One region of the Pseudomonas sp. GW823-FHT05G12 genome, then DNA from elsewhere that is predicted to be linked to it. Evidence: predicted binding sites of a transcription regulator. Region 1 holds the regulator's gene; the other holds the start of a gene.
The links. Region 1 encodes sigma-54, which starts transcription at its own class of promoters, with help from an activator protein. Its sites were predicted from a motif close to ANTGGCATNNANNTTGCTNT; they were not measured.
Positions count from the first base shown of each region.

Region 1 (6,224 bases):
ATGCGCTCTGAGGTGATGTCTGTCAGCAGTGTGCGCCTGTTCCGCCTGGCGCTTGGGACTTTGCTTTTGCTGGCTGGCGCCGCGTTATTGGTGGCGCGCGGCCTCGCCTGGCTAGACCTCGACCCGCGCATGCTGCGCGCCCTGGAGGGCGGTGCTTTATGCGCACTGGGTACGGCACTGGGCGCAGTACCGGTACTGGTCATTCGCAATATGCCGGTGGCGCTGGCGGATACGCTGTTGGGCTTCGGTGCTGGCGTGATGCTGGCGGCCACCGCGTTTTCCCTGATCATGCCGGGCCTGGCGGCGGCTCAGTCTATTGGCTTCAGCCCTTGGGGGGCAGGTGGCCTGGTCAGTTTTGGCCTGATGTTCGGGGCGTTGTGCCTGTTCCTGGTCGACCTCAAGGTATCCTGGGCTTCGCCGGAGGCGTTGGTGGGCACAGCAAACCAACCGGTGATTGCAGCGCGCATCTGGCTGTTCGTGATTGCCATCATTGCCCACAACATCCCCGAAGGTATGGCCATTGGTGTGTCGGCCGGGGGTGGCATGGCCGACGCCGACAGCCTGGCCATGGGCATTGCCTTGCAGGATGTGCCTGAGGGGCTGGTGATCGCGCTGGTGCTGGCAGGGGCGGGCATGCCGCGCTTCAAGGCCTTCCTGATCGGCGCAGCCTCAGGCTTGGTCGAGCCGCTGGCGGCGTTGATCTGTGCCTGGCTGGTAAATGTTGCCGAACTGCTGCTGCCGCTGGGGCTGGCCTGTGCAGCGGGGGCGATGTTGCTGGTGGTCACCCAGGAAATCATCCCCGAATCGCGCAGCAACGGCCATCATCGTCTGGCCAGCCTTGGGCTGTGTACAGGCTTCTGTCTGATGATGGTGATGGATACCGCGATGTCCTGACCTGGTGCAAGCGCAGGTTTGCGAGGCCTATTCGCCTTCGTCAAAGAAATTGTTGATCAGCTCGACCAGTGCGTCCATGGCGTCGCTGTCCTGTTCGCCCTCGGTATGCAGGTGCACCTGGGTGCCTTTGCCTGCGGCCAGCATCATCACCGCCATGATGCTCTTGCCATCCACCAGCTTGTCCGGGGCGCGACCCACCCGTACCTGGCAGGGGAAGCGGCCGGCCACACCGACGAACTTGGCTGCCGCCCGGGCATGCAGACCCAGCTTGTTGATGATGGTGATTTCGCGGGCGGGCATCTGGGGCGGATCCTTGGGCTAGAGGTCGCGATGGCGGACCTGGACGTTTTTCAGGGTTTGCTGCAGCTGTCGACCAAGGCGCTCGGTGATGTACACCGAACGGTGATGTCCGCCAGTGCAGCCGATGGCAATGGTTACGTAGGCGCGGTTGCTGGCAGCGAAGCGGGGCAACCATTTGAGCAGGTAGCTGGAGATGTCGTTGTACATGTCTTCGACATCCGGTTGTGCGGCCAGGTAGTCGATCACGGGTTGATCGAGGCCCGAGTGCTCACGCAGTTCCGGTTTCCAGTAGGGGTTCGGCAGGCAGCGCACGTCAAAAACCAGGTCGGCGTCGACCGGCATGCCCCGCTTGAAGCCGAACGACTCGACCAGAAACGCTGTGCCAGGCTCGGGCTGGTTGAGCAGGCGCAGCTTGATCGAGTCACGCAACTGGTACAGGTTCAGGTTGGTGGTGTCGATCTTCAGGTCGGCCAGGTCGGCAATGGGCCCCAACAAGTCGCTTTCCACGCGGATGGCTTCCGCGAGCGAGCGGTTGGCGTTGGTCAGGGGGTGCCGCCTGCGGGTTTCCGAGAAACGCTTGAGAAGGACCTCTTCATCGGCATCCAGGTACAACACGTCGCACTGGATGTGCCGGGCGCGGGCTTCTTCAAGCAGCTCGGGAAAACGCATCAGGTGGCTGGGCAGGTTGCGCGCGTCGATCGAAACCGCCACCTTGGGCTGCAGCAATTCGGTGTTGATCAGTGCATTTTCCGCCAACTGCGGCAGTAGCCCGGCGGGCAGATTGTCGATGCAATAGAAACCGCTGTCTTCCAGGACATCGAGGGCGGTGCTCTTGCCGGAGCCGGACCGGCCGCTGACGATGATCAGGCGCATGTTCAGTGCTCGTTCTGTACGTCCAGGACAACCTGGAACAGGGCCTCGTTGCTGGTGGCCGCACGCAGTCGATCACGGACCTCCTTGCGATCGAGCATGCTGGCGATCTGACGCAGAAGTTCAAGGTGAGCATCGGTGGCCGCTTCGGGCACCAGCAGCACAAACAGCAGGTCCACCGGCGCGCCATCAATGGCGTCGTAGTCGATAGGCGCTTCCAGGTGCAGCAGGGCGCTGACTGGGGCAGAGCATCCTTCAAGCCGGCAGTGCGGGATGGCGATGCCATTGCCAAAACCGGTAGAACCGAGCTTTTCCCGGGCTACCAGTTTTTCGAAGACGTCCTGCATCTCCAGTTCTGGCACTTGGTCGGCGATGACAGTGGCGACCTTTTCCAGGGCGCGCTTCTTGCTGCCGCCCGGCACGTTCACGAGGGAACGGCCGGGGGTCAGGATGGTTTCAAGTCGGATCATGGATGAGGGGGATCAGCGGGCAGCTGCACCTTGCAGCAGGCTTTGCTGTTTTTCCTTGTGTTTTTTCAGTTGGCGGTCGAGCTTGTCGGCCAGGGCGTCGATCGCTGCATACATGTCTTCGTGTTCGGCGTTGGCTACCACTTCGCCGCCGGGAATCTGCAGGGTCGCCTCGACCTTCTGCTGAAGCTTCTCGACTTTCATGATTACCTGCACGTTGGTGATCTTGTCGAAGTGACTCTCCACGCGGGCGAGCTTTTCAAGCACGTAATCGCGCAGTGGCTGGGTGACTTCTACATGCTGTCCACTGATATTGACTTGCATACAGCTTCTCCTTTGTTGCCCGTGCATAAAGAGGCAGGTCTTGCACCTGCCACGAAAACGCTGTGGCACATCTCAGGGGCTACATCAGTCGCTTGCGTTCGCTCGACGGTGCGATGCCGAGGGACTCGCGGTACTTGGCGACGGTGCGACGGGCTACCTGGATGCCTTGTGCCTCCAGTAAACCAGCGATCTTGCTGTCACTCAATGGCTTTTTCTGATTTTCCGCCGCAACCAGTTTCTTGATGATCGCGCGGATCGCCGTGGACGAGCATTCTCCGCCTTCGGAGGTGCTGACATGGCTGGAGAAAAAGTATTTCAGTTCGTAGATGCCACGCGGGGTGTGCATGTATTTCTGCGTGGTAACCCGCGAGATGGTCGATTCGTGCATGCCTACGGCTTCGGCAATGTCATGCAGTACCAACGGCTTCATCGCTTCGTCGCCGTGGTCGAGGAAGCCGCGTTGGTGCTCGACGATCTGCGTGGCAACCTTCATCAGGGTTTCGTTACGGCTTTGCAGGCTCTTGATGAACCAGCGCGCTTCCTGCAGCTGGTTGCGCATGAAGGTGTTGTCGGCGCTGGTGTCGGCACGGCGCACGAAGCCGGCGTATTGTGGGTTGACGCGCAGGCGTGGGATGGCTTCCTGGTTCAGTTCTACCAGCCAACGGTCGCTGTCCTTGCGCACGATGACGTCGGGCACCACGTACTCGGGCTCGCTGGACTCGATCTGCGAACCAGGGCGCGGGTTAAGGCTTTGCACTAGTTCGATGACCTGGCGCAGCTCGTCTTCCTTGATTTTCATCCGCCGCATCAGCTGGCTGTAGTCACGGCTGCCGAGCAGGTCGATGAAATCGGTGACCAGGCGCTTGGCTTCGGTCATCCACGGAGTTGTAGCGGGTAGCTGGCGCAGTTGCAGCAACAGGCATTCACCCAGGTTGCGGGCGCCGACGCCAGCCGGCTCGAACTGCTGGATGCGGTGCAGTACGGCTTCGACCTCGTCCAGTTCGATATCCAGCTCGGGGTCGAAACCGGCGCAGATTTCTTCGAGTGTGTCTTCCAGGTAGCCCTGGCCGTTGATGCTGTCGATCAGGGTCACGGCAATCAAGCGGTCGGTGTCGGACATCGGCGCCAGGTTCAACTGCCACAGCAGGTGGCTTTGTAGGCTTTCGCCGGCCGATGTGCGCGTGGTGAAGTCCCATTCGTCGTCATCGTTGCTCGGCAGGCTGCTGGCGCTGGTCTGGTAGATGTCTTCCCAGGCGGTATCGACCGGGAGCTCGTTGGGGATGCGCTCGCTCCACTCTCCGTCTTCCAGGTTGTCGGCGCTGACGGTGCTTTCCTGGAAACTGTTGTCCTGAACTTCGGCGGCCGGCTTGTTCTCGGCGTTGTCGGCCATCGGGTCGCTGTTGTCGAAGTCTTCGCCGTCTTCCTGACGTTCGAGCATCGGGTTCGACTCCAGCGCTTCCTGGATTTCCTGTTGGAGGTCCAGGGTAGAGAGCTGGAGCAGGCGGATGGCCTGTTGCAACTGAGGTGTCATCGTCAGTTGCTGGCCCATTTTTAGGACGAGCGATGGTTTCATGGCAGGGGCTTAATACCTTGTTCGCCGGCGCGCATGCGCCATCCACTACACGAGGGCGCCGGAGCGCCAGATCAAGCAAGTTTTATGCCTTAAATTGTAGCGTTTGCCTAGAGTACCGTAACAACTTTACCCGCAGTTTCAGGGCTGTTTGCCAGTACTTCAGGCACGTGCCGGGTCAGAGGCGGAACTCGTGACCCAAGTAAACTTCTTTGACCAGGTCGTTTGCCAGGATGGTTTCAGCGTCGCCTTCGGCGATCAGTCGGCCATCGTTGACGATATAAGCGGTTTCGCAGATATCCAGGGTTTCACGCACGTTGTGGTCGGTAATCAGTACGCCGATACCTTTGGCCTTGAGGTGGTGGATGATCTGCTTGATGTCGCCGACCGAAATCGGGTCGACACCGGCGAACGGTTCGTCCAGCAGGATGAACTTGGGTGCGGTTGCCAGGGCGCGCGCAATTTCGACGCGGCGGCGTTCACCACCGGACAGGCTCATGCCGAGGTTGTCCCGGATGTGGCTGATGTGGAACTCCTGCAGCAGGCTTTCCAGCTCTTTGCGGCGGCCGTCCCGGTCGAGGTCCTTGCGGGTCTCGAGGATGGCCATGATGTTGTCGGCGACCGACAGCTTGCGGAAGATCGAGGCTTCCTGCGGCAGGTAGCCGATTCCGGCGCGGGCGCGGCCGTGCATGGGCTGGTGGCTGACATCGAGGTTGTCGATCAGTACGCGGCCCTGTTCGGCCTGGACCAGCCCGACAATCATGTAGAAGCAAGTGGTCTTGCCGGCGCCGTTGGGGCCGAGCAGGCCGACGATCTGGCCGCTGTCGATAGACAGGCTGACATCACGTACTACCTGCCGCCCCTTGTAGCTCTTTGCCAGGTGCTGGGCTTTGAGGGTTGCCATTTACTCGGCCTTCTTCTTGGGCTGGATCACCATGTCGATGCGCTGACGGGGTGTTGTCACATTGCCGCCACGGCCGGCGGTCGCCACCTGGGTCTGAGTGTTGTAGACGATCTTTTCGCCTTCGGTGGTATTGCCTTCGCTCTCGACCTTGGCGCGGTCGGTGAGAATGACCAAGTCCTTCTGCGACTGGTACTGGATGGTTACGCCCCAGCCTTTCATCTTGTCCGGCTTGGCTGCGCTCTGCTGCTGCTCGAAGTAGGCCAGGTTGCCCACCGAGGTCACTACGTCGATATCGCCAGAGGCGGAGCGGGTAATGGTCACGGTGTTGCCTTTGATCATCATAGAACCCTGAGTGATGATCACGTCGCCGGTGTAAGTGGCCACGCCTTGCTTGTCATCCAGGTGAGCGTTGTCGGCCTGGATGCGGATAGGCTGGTCACGGTCGTTCGGCAGGGCGAGGGCGCTCGCGCTTCCCAGTGCTGCGCTCAGGCTGAGCAAAAGGGGGAGGGTTTTAACGAGCCTCATACTGTCCTCTTACGTTAGAGAGCAAGTCCATCTTGCCTTCTTTCAAATACGCTTTCATGCCTTTGCCCGTAGTGGTGCCTCCGGCGCCGTCGATTCTAACGGCTTGCTCGGTCTGCGCATATTGCTTCTGCGGGAACACGGTCATGCGTGAGCTGGTGATGATGGTTTCACGCTGCTTTTCATCGGTGCGGGCAATCCGCACCTTGTCGATCAGTTCGACCTCGGTACCGTCAGGATTGACCTCGGCGCGCGTGCTCTGCACATGCCACGGGTACTCGGTACCGCGGTACAGGTGCAGGTCCGGTGTGGTCACCTGGGTGATTTCGCTGGTCTTGAGGTGTTCGATCCTGTCGGCGGTCATTTCGTATTG
Region 1 covers NZ_CM179501.1:1,143,188-1,149,411, forward strand. Annotated here, with positions in the region: gene AC3RCM_RS05220 (ZIP family metal transporter) at 1-894, shown strand; gene AC3RCM_RS05225 (HPr family phosphocarrier protein) at 922-1,194, opposite strand; gene rapZ (RNase adapter RapZ) at 1,213-2,067, opposite strand; gene ptsN (PTS IIA-like nitrogen regulatory protein PtsN) at 2,070-2,534, opposite strand; gene hpf (ribosome hibernation-promoting factor, HPF/YfiA family) at 2,547-2,855, opposite strand; gene AC3RCM_RS05245 (RNA polymerase factor sigma-54) at 2,935-4,428, opposite strand; gene lptB (LPS export ABC transporter ATP-binding protein) at 4,604-5,329, opposite strand; gene lptA (lipopolysaccharide transport periplasmic protein LptA) at 5,330-5,854, opposite strand; gene lptC (LPS export ABC transporter periplasmic protein LptC) at 5,841-6,224, opposite strand, start outside.

Region 2 (6,224 bases), 2.7 Mb from region 1:
TGCTAGAATCCGCCCCTTCGAATCTGGAGGTACACGCGTGCGCAAACTGGCTGTGGTAATGGCAGTGCTCGCCCTGGCGGGCTGTGAGAACGAGGTCGAAGGCGTGCACAAGCAGGTGGCCGAACACCTGCACAACCCCAAGACCGCCAAGTTCGGCAACGTGCGGATCGACACCCAGGGCACCATCTGCGGTCAGGTCCGCGGCAAGGACGATGCCGGGCAGTACGAAGCCTACCGCAGCTACGTGGCGATCAAGCGCGATGGCCAATACGACATCATCGTCGACGATACCGGCAACAACCTGCGTATCCGTGAGCTCTGCGGTGGAGCCGACCTGCAGCGCCGTGCCGAGGCGCTGGCAGACCAGCCGGCGCCACAGGGTTGGGACGTGGAAGTGGTGCAGGGCGCCAACATGGGCGCGCTCAGTGACATGACGGCGCGCCTGATCGAAAAGGGTATCCCGTCTTCGGTGGAGTACCGTGACGGCAAGCCGGTGGTGCTGCTGGGGCCGTTCCCCACCCGCGAAGAAGCGCAGGCGCGCAGGGATGAAGTGATGGCCAAGCTAGGTACCGATTCGGTGGTCATCCAGCACGGCGCAGCACGCTAAGCCAGTAAAAGTGGCGCCGCAGTCAAGGCTTGTGTCAGGCGCTGTTCACACAAGTTTGGCTATGCTTGGGGTGGTAGCTGCCAAACGGGGAGGGCCTCATGTCTACACTGGAGCGGGCCATTGCCGTGGCCGCCAGGGCGCATGAAGGGCAATACGATAAGGGTGGGGCGGCTTATATCCTCCACCCGTTGCGCGTGATGATGCGGGTTTCCACACCTGAACAGCGGATTGTGGCGGTGCTTCACGATGTGATCGAGGACACCTCGCTGACCCTGTCCGACCTGGCGCGTGAGGGCTTCGCGCTGAAAATCCTGGCTGCGTTGCTGGCGCTTAGCCGCCGCGAGGGCGAGCCTTACCAGGATTTCGTGATGCGCCTGGGCGACGACCCGCTGGCGCGCACCGTCAAGCTGGCCGATCTGGCCGACAACAGTGATCTCTCGCGCATCCCCTGTCCGGGCCCCGCCGACCTGGCGCGGCTGGCCCGTTACCGGGAAGCCAGCGCCTACTTACAAACGCTGGCCTGAGGATCAACCGCACGCCTTGAGGTTGACCGGCCCCACGAACGCGTTTCCCCGCCCCATCACGCAGGCGACCTGTTGGTTGCGTTGCCGCTCCCAGGCTTGCGGCGGGTAGGTCTTGTTCCAGGCCTCGAAAAGCTGGCGGTCCTGTTTGGACAGGCGCAGGTTGTACTGCTTGCTCATGTAGAAGTAGGTGCGGGCGATCATGCCGCGGATCGACGGGCGCGGCATCACCTTCCTCGCCTTGAAGTCGACCTGGGTCAGGCAGCGGCCATACTGGCCGCGTTGTTCTGGTAGCCAGCCGAAACTGAAGTTGCTGCGGTCGCCGTTGACCTCACCGATGCTTGGCACCAGGTTGTGCAGGTCGGCTTCGGCGCGTTGGTACACTTCGTCATGCTGCGAGCACTGCTTGCGCCCGCCACTCTGCCAGCATTGGCGCTGATGGCCGATCTGCCAGGCGGGTACGATGTGCTCCCACTCGATGCGTGACGCGCGCTGGGCATTCTTGCGCGGGGCATAGCCGCAGGAGGCCAGGTCGACCTTGTTGCCCTTGTATTTACAGCCGCAATAGAACTCGGTCGATTGTGGCGCGTAGAGCTTCCAGGCGACCTTCTTGGCCTCCTGGAAGGTACGCGGAGCGTCGGCTTGAACAAACGGAGCGGTCAGTAACAGGCAGGCTGCTGCGAAAAGCGAAACTCTCATGCGCAGTCAATCTTCCTTCGGTACCGTCCAGAAAATCTGCACACCGCCATCGTCGCGATGGGCGAGGGTGACGTTGTCGTTTTCTGCGATCTCCTGAAGCAGGGTCTCCCAGTCATCCGGGCTTTCCTGTTCCAGGCGGAAGATCAGCGCCGCACGGCTGCGCTGGGCGGTGGGGCTGTTGATGATCTTCTGGATGCGTACACCCAGCTGTTCATAGCTGCTCGGAGTGGCGGAGGCGGTGCTGGACACAGGAGTTTCCTTGTTTTGCTGTATGTGCATACAGTATTTCACTGTAATTAAATTCGCAACAGCTTGTCAGGGGAAATCCAGCGTTGGTCTGTAAGCCATGACACTGTTCTGAAATGTAAACGATGTTCGGGTTAGAGGCAGTGCAAAGCAAAACCTGAAGTGAGACAGGCGGCGACTGAGGCTGCCTGCCTTCTTTATAGCTTCAGCAGGCTGTTGCGCTGGTAACTTTCTTCGCGGCCGTACGGATGTGGGTGCCGTACAGCGTCAGGCCTGTGAAGGCCAGGCCGCCCACCAGGTTGCCCAGTACGGTGGGGATTTCGTTCCACACCAGGTAGTCCATGAGCGAGAAGTCGCCGCCCATGATCATTGCGGATGGGAACAGGAACATGTTCACGACCGAGTGCTCGAAACCCATGAAGAAAAACAGCATGATCGGCATCCACATGGCGATCACCTTGCCGCTCACAGAGGTGGAGATCATCGCGCCGACCACGCCCATCGACACCATCCAGTTGCACAGCACGCCACGCAGGAAGATCGTCAACCAGCCTGCCAGCCCGTATTGCTCGTAACCCAGGGTGCGGGCCTCACCGATGCTGGCAATTTTCTCTCCCACGGCACCGGGGGAAGCATGGAAACCATAGGTAAAGACGAAGGCCATCATGCAGGCGACCGTAAGGGCGCCGGCGAAGTTGCCGACGAACACCAGGCCCCAGTTGCGCAGAATTCCCCTAACGGTGACCCCGGGGCGTTTGTCCAGTAATGCCAGCGGGGTGAGCATGAAGACCCCGGTGAGCAGGTCGAAGCCCATAAGGTAGAGCATTGAAAAACCAACCGGAAACAGTACTGCGCCTATCAGGGCTGAGCCTGTCTGCACTGCGATGGTCACTGCGAATACGGCCGCCAGGGCCAGAATTGCCCCGGCCATATAGCTGCGGATCAGCGTGTCGCGAGTGGACATGTGGACCTTTGATGCGCCGGCATCGAGCATCTTGGTGACAAAATCGGTGGGTAGCAGATAAGACATGGCGGTTCCCTCAACTGCGGGTAATAGGCGGCACCCCCGGAGGGATGCCGAGGGTTGGATGGGTTTACCAGGAACGGTATGGCAAGAACTTGCCATTGAGAGTCAACAAAACCCGGTCGCCTTTGGGATCTTCGATTCGCTCGACATGCATGGAAAAGTCGATGGCACTCATGATGCCGTCGCCAAATTTTTCCTGGATAACGTCTTTCAGGGTTGGGCCATAGACGCCCACGACTTCGTACAGTCGATAGATCAGCGGGTCTTGAGGGATGGACTTGTCCCAACCCTTGACCGGGAAAGCGGTTAAGGTAGCGGCGACTTGATCATCCAGCTCCAATACCTCGCAAAGATGCGTTGCCACTTCCAGCGGCGCGCTGTTCATGCCGTAGCAAACCGATGCAAGCCATACCGGGGCCTTGCCCACTGCGTTGGCAAGATCATCCCAGCTCAGGCCCTTGCGTGCTTTCGCGGCCATGATCAGGTGATGCATTTCAAGTTTGTCCATTATTTCTGCTCCCGCAGTTTTGTTTAAGGTGAGAACACCCATAGCGAGAGATGTGCCAACTTCCAACATTTTGTAACTACCTGATTTTATTGGTTTATTTTTTGGTTTCTGGCGGGGTGTATTTACGAAATTTCGTAAATTACGAACTGTCGTAATATTGTTCACGAAATTTCGTGAAAATCGGTTCGAGGATATCCATCAGTGACAGACACCGTCGCCCTCGGAGTCGCGGCCGACTCCGCCGTTGCCATGCTGTTAATCCACCCGGTAGCTGATCGAGTACTGCAAGCCAACAACGCCGCGCTTGATTTACTTGGCTGCGCCGCAAATGAGCTGCCCGGTCATGCCTTTAGCCATTTTCTGCGAGGGGGAATCGCACTGTGGGTGAGCTTTACGGATGAGGTGCTGACTCAAGGCGAAGCGTGGTCGGACGACCTGCTGCTGGTGGATCTGCAACTGCGGCAAATAGCGGTGGAGGTTTCGGCTAGCGCGGTTGAGGGCGGGAAAATTGTGCTGGCGGTGCAGCGCCGCGACCTTCTGGAGCAGCGCCGTAACCGTGCTGAGGCGCGCCGGCAACACCGTTTGGGCCACGTGGGGTGGGAACGAATCAGCCAGGTGTTCGAGCGCATCCAGCAGCAAAACCGGCTGATTCTTGGTGCAGTTGGCGAGGGCATCTATGGGCTCGATACCCGGGGCCAGACCACGTTCATCAACCCCGCCGCCGAGCGTATTTTGGGGTGGAGTGCCGTCGACATGATTGGCCAGGATGCCCACCATTTGTTCCACCACAGCCATAGCGACGGACGTGCGTTCGAGGTCAATCAGTGCCCCATCCATGCTTCGTTCAGCGATGGACAAGTTCATCGCGTGGACCACGAGGTGTTCTGGCACAAGAGCGGCGAACCAATCGCCGTCGAGTACACCAGCACTCCAATCTTCGAGATGGGAAGGCTGGTAGGGGCGGTGGTGTTGTTTCGGGACATCCGCGAACGACAACGCACTGAAGCGCGCCTGCGCGATGCGCTAAGTGAAGTAGAGCAGTTGAAGACTCGGCTGGAAATGGAAAACCAATACCTGCAGGAGGAAATCAACGCCCACGGCAATCACCACGAGATCGTCGGCGAAAGCCCTGCGGTCAAGCATCTGTTACAGCAGATCGACCTGGTCGCAGCTACCGACGCCAACGTGTTGGTCACCGGCGAGTCAGGCACGGGTAAAGAGCTTGTTGCTCGCGCTATTCATGCCAGCAGCCCCCGGCGCGACCGCCCTCTGATTCGGGTCAATTGCGCCGCGGTGCCCCGTGAATTGTTCGAGAGCGAGTTCTTCGGCCACCTCAAAGGGGCCTTCACCGGAGCGGTCAGCAACCGAGTGGGTCGCTTTGAGTTGGCAGACGGCGGTACCTTGTTTCTCGATGAGGTGGGAGAGATTCCGCTGGAGCTACAAAGCAAGTTGCTCCGCGTTCTACAGGACCGCCAGTTTGAGCCTGTAGGCGACAATCGCACCAGGGCCGTTGATGTGCGAGTTATCGCCGCAACGAACCGTGACCTACGCGATATGGTCGCCCGAGGTGCGTTCCGAGAAGATTTGTACTTCCGCTTGAATGTGTTCCCTATACGCTCGGTGCCCTTGCGGGAGCGACTTGAGGACATTCCTTTGCTCGCCAGCCATTTTCTTGAAAGGGCTAGCCTGGCGTTCAACAAACCGGGCATTCGCATGTCGCTGACCCAAGTCGCGGTGCTTCAGCAGTACGCTTGGCCGGGCAACATTCGCGAGCTTCAAAATGTGATTGAGCGACAGACCATTGTCTCCCGAGATGGTCGCGTGAGCTTTCATGAGGTTCTGGCGCCAAGCGCCCCGTCCAGTGGCCCTGTATCTTCAACTTCACAATGCCCGCCCGAGCCGACTGCCGACAAAGACTGGGAGCGGCAGATGAAGCTGAATGCGATCTCTGTGCTCAAACGAACAGCAGGGAAAGTCTCCGGCGAGGGTGGTGCTGCGCAATTGCTGGGGTTGAAGCCCACAACCCTGGCGTCTCGACTCAAAAAGTGGGGCGTTGATCCGAGAGATTACAAATAGAGCTACTCGCGCAACCCTGAGAAGAAACCCACTGATGCGAGCCCCAGTTGAGTGGCGGCGGGGCGGGGTTGATCTGGAAAAGGAAGAATGGCCGGTGATGTGGGGCACCGGCCATGGGTGGTTGATCAGTACTCCCAGAAGATGCGCTGCAGCTCTTTGCTGTCCTGGGTCTTGGTCATTGCCACCATCGCCAGGATCCGCGCTTTTTGCGGGTTCAGGTCGTGAGCCACGACCCAGTCGTTCTTGTCATCCGGCTGTTCGGCGTTACGCAGTACGAAACCACCCTGGTTGACATGCGACGAGCGGATGATCTGCACGCCGTTCTTGCGCAGTTCTTGCAGCGCCGGGACTACCCGCGACGATACCGAACCGTTGCCGGTACCGGCATGGATCAGCGCCTTGGCGCCGTTCTGTGCCAGCGCCTTGTAGGCGGTGTCGGTGACGTTGCCATAGCCATAGGCAATGTCCACCTGCGGCAGGCTGCTGATCTGCTTGATATCGAACTCGGAATTGACCGTATGGCGCTTGGCCGGCAGGCGG
Region 2 covers NZ_CM179501.1:3,827,789-3,834,012, reverse strand. Annotated here, with positions in the region: gene AC3RCM_RS17525 (SPOR domain-containing protein) at 38-607, shown strand; gene AC3RCM_RS17520 (hypothetical protein) at 706-1,131, shown strand; gene AC3RCM_RS17515 (endonuclease) at 1,135-1,827, opposite strand; gene AC3RCM_RS17510 (DUF1654 domain-containing protein) at 1,834-2,076, opposite strand; gene AC3RCM_RS17505 (formate/nitrite transporter family protein) at 2,279-3,103, opposite strand; gene cynS (cyanase) at 3,168-3,608, opposite strand; gene AC3RCM_RS17495 (sigma 54-interacting transcriptional regulator) at 3,810-5,684, shown strand; gene AC3RCM_RS17490 (asparaginase) at 5,810-6,224, opposite strand, start outside.
Region 2: a site for sigma-54 is predicted at 3,697-3,716, ahead of AC3RCM_RS17495 (sigma 54-interacting transcriptional regulator). Genes of this name have one in related genera too.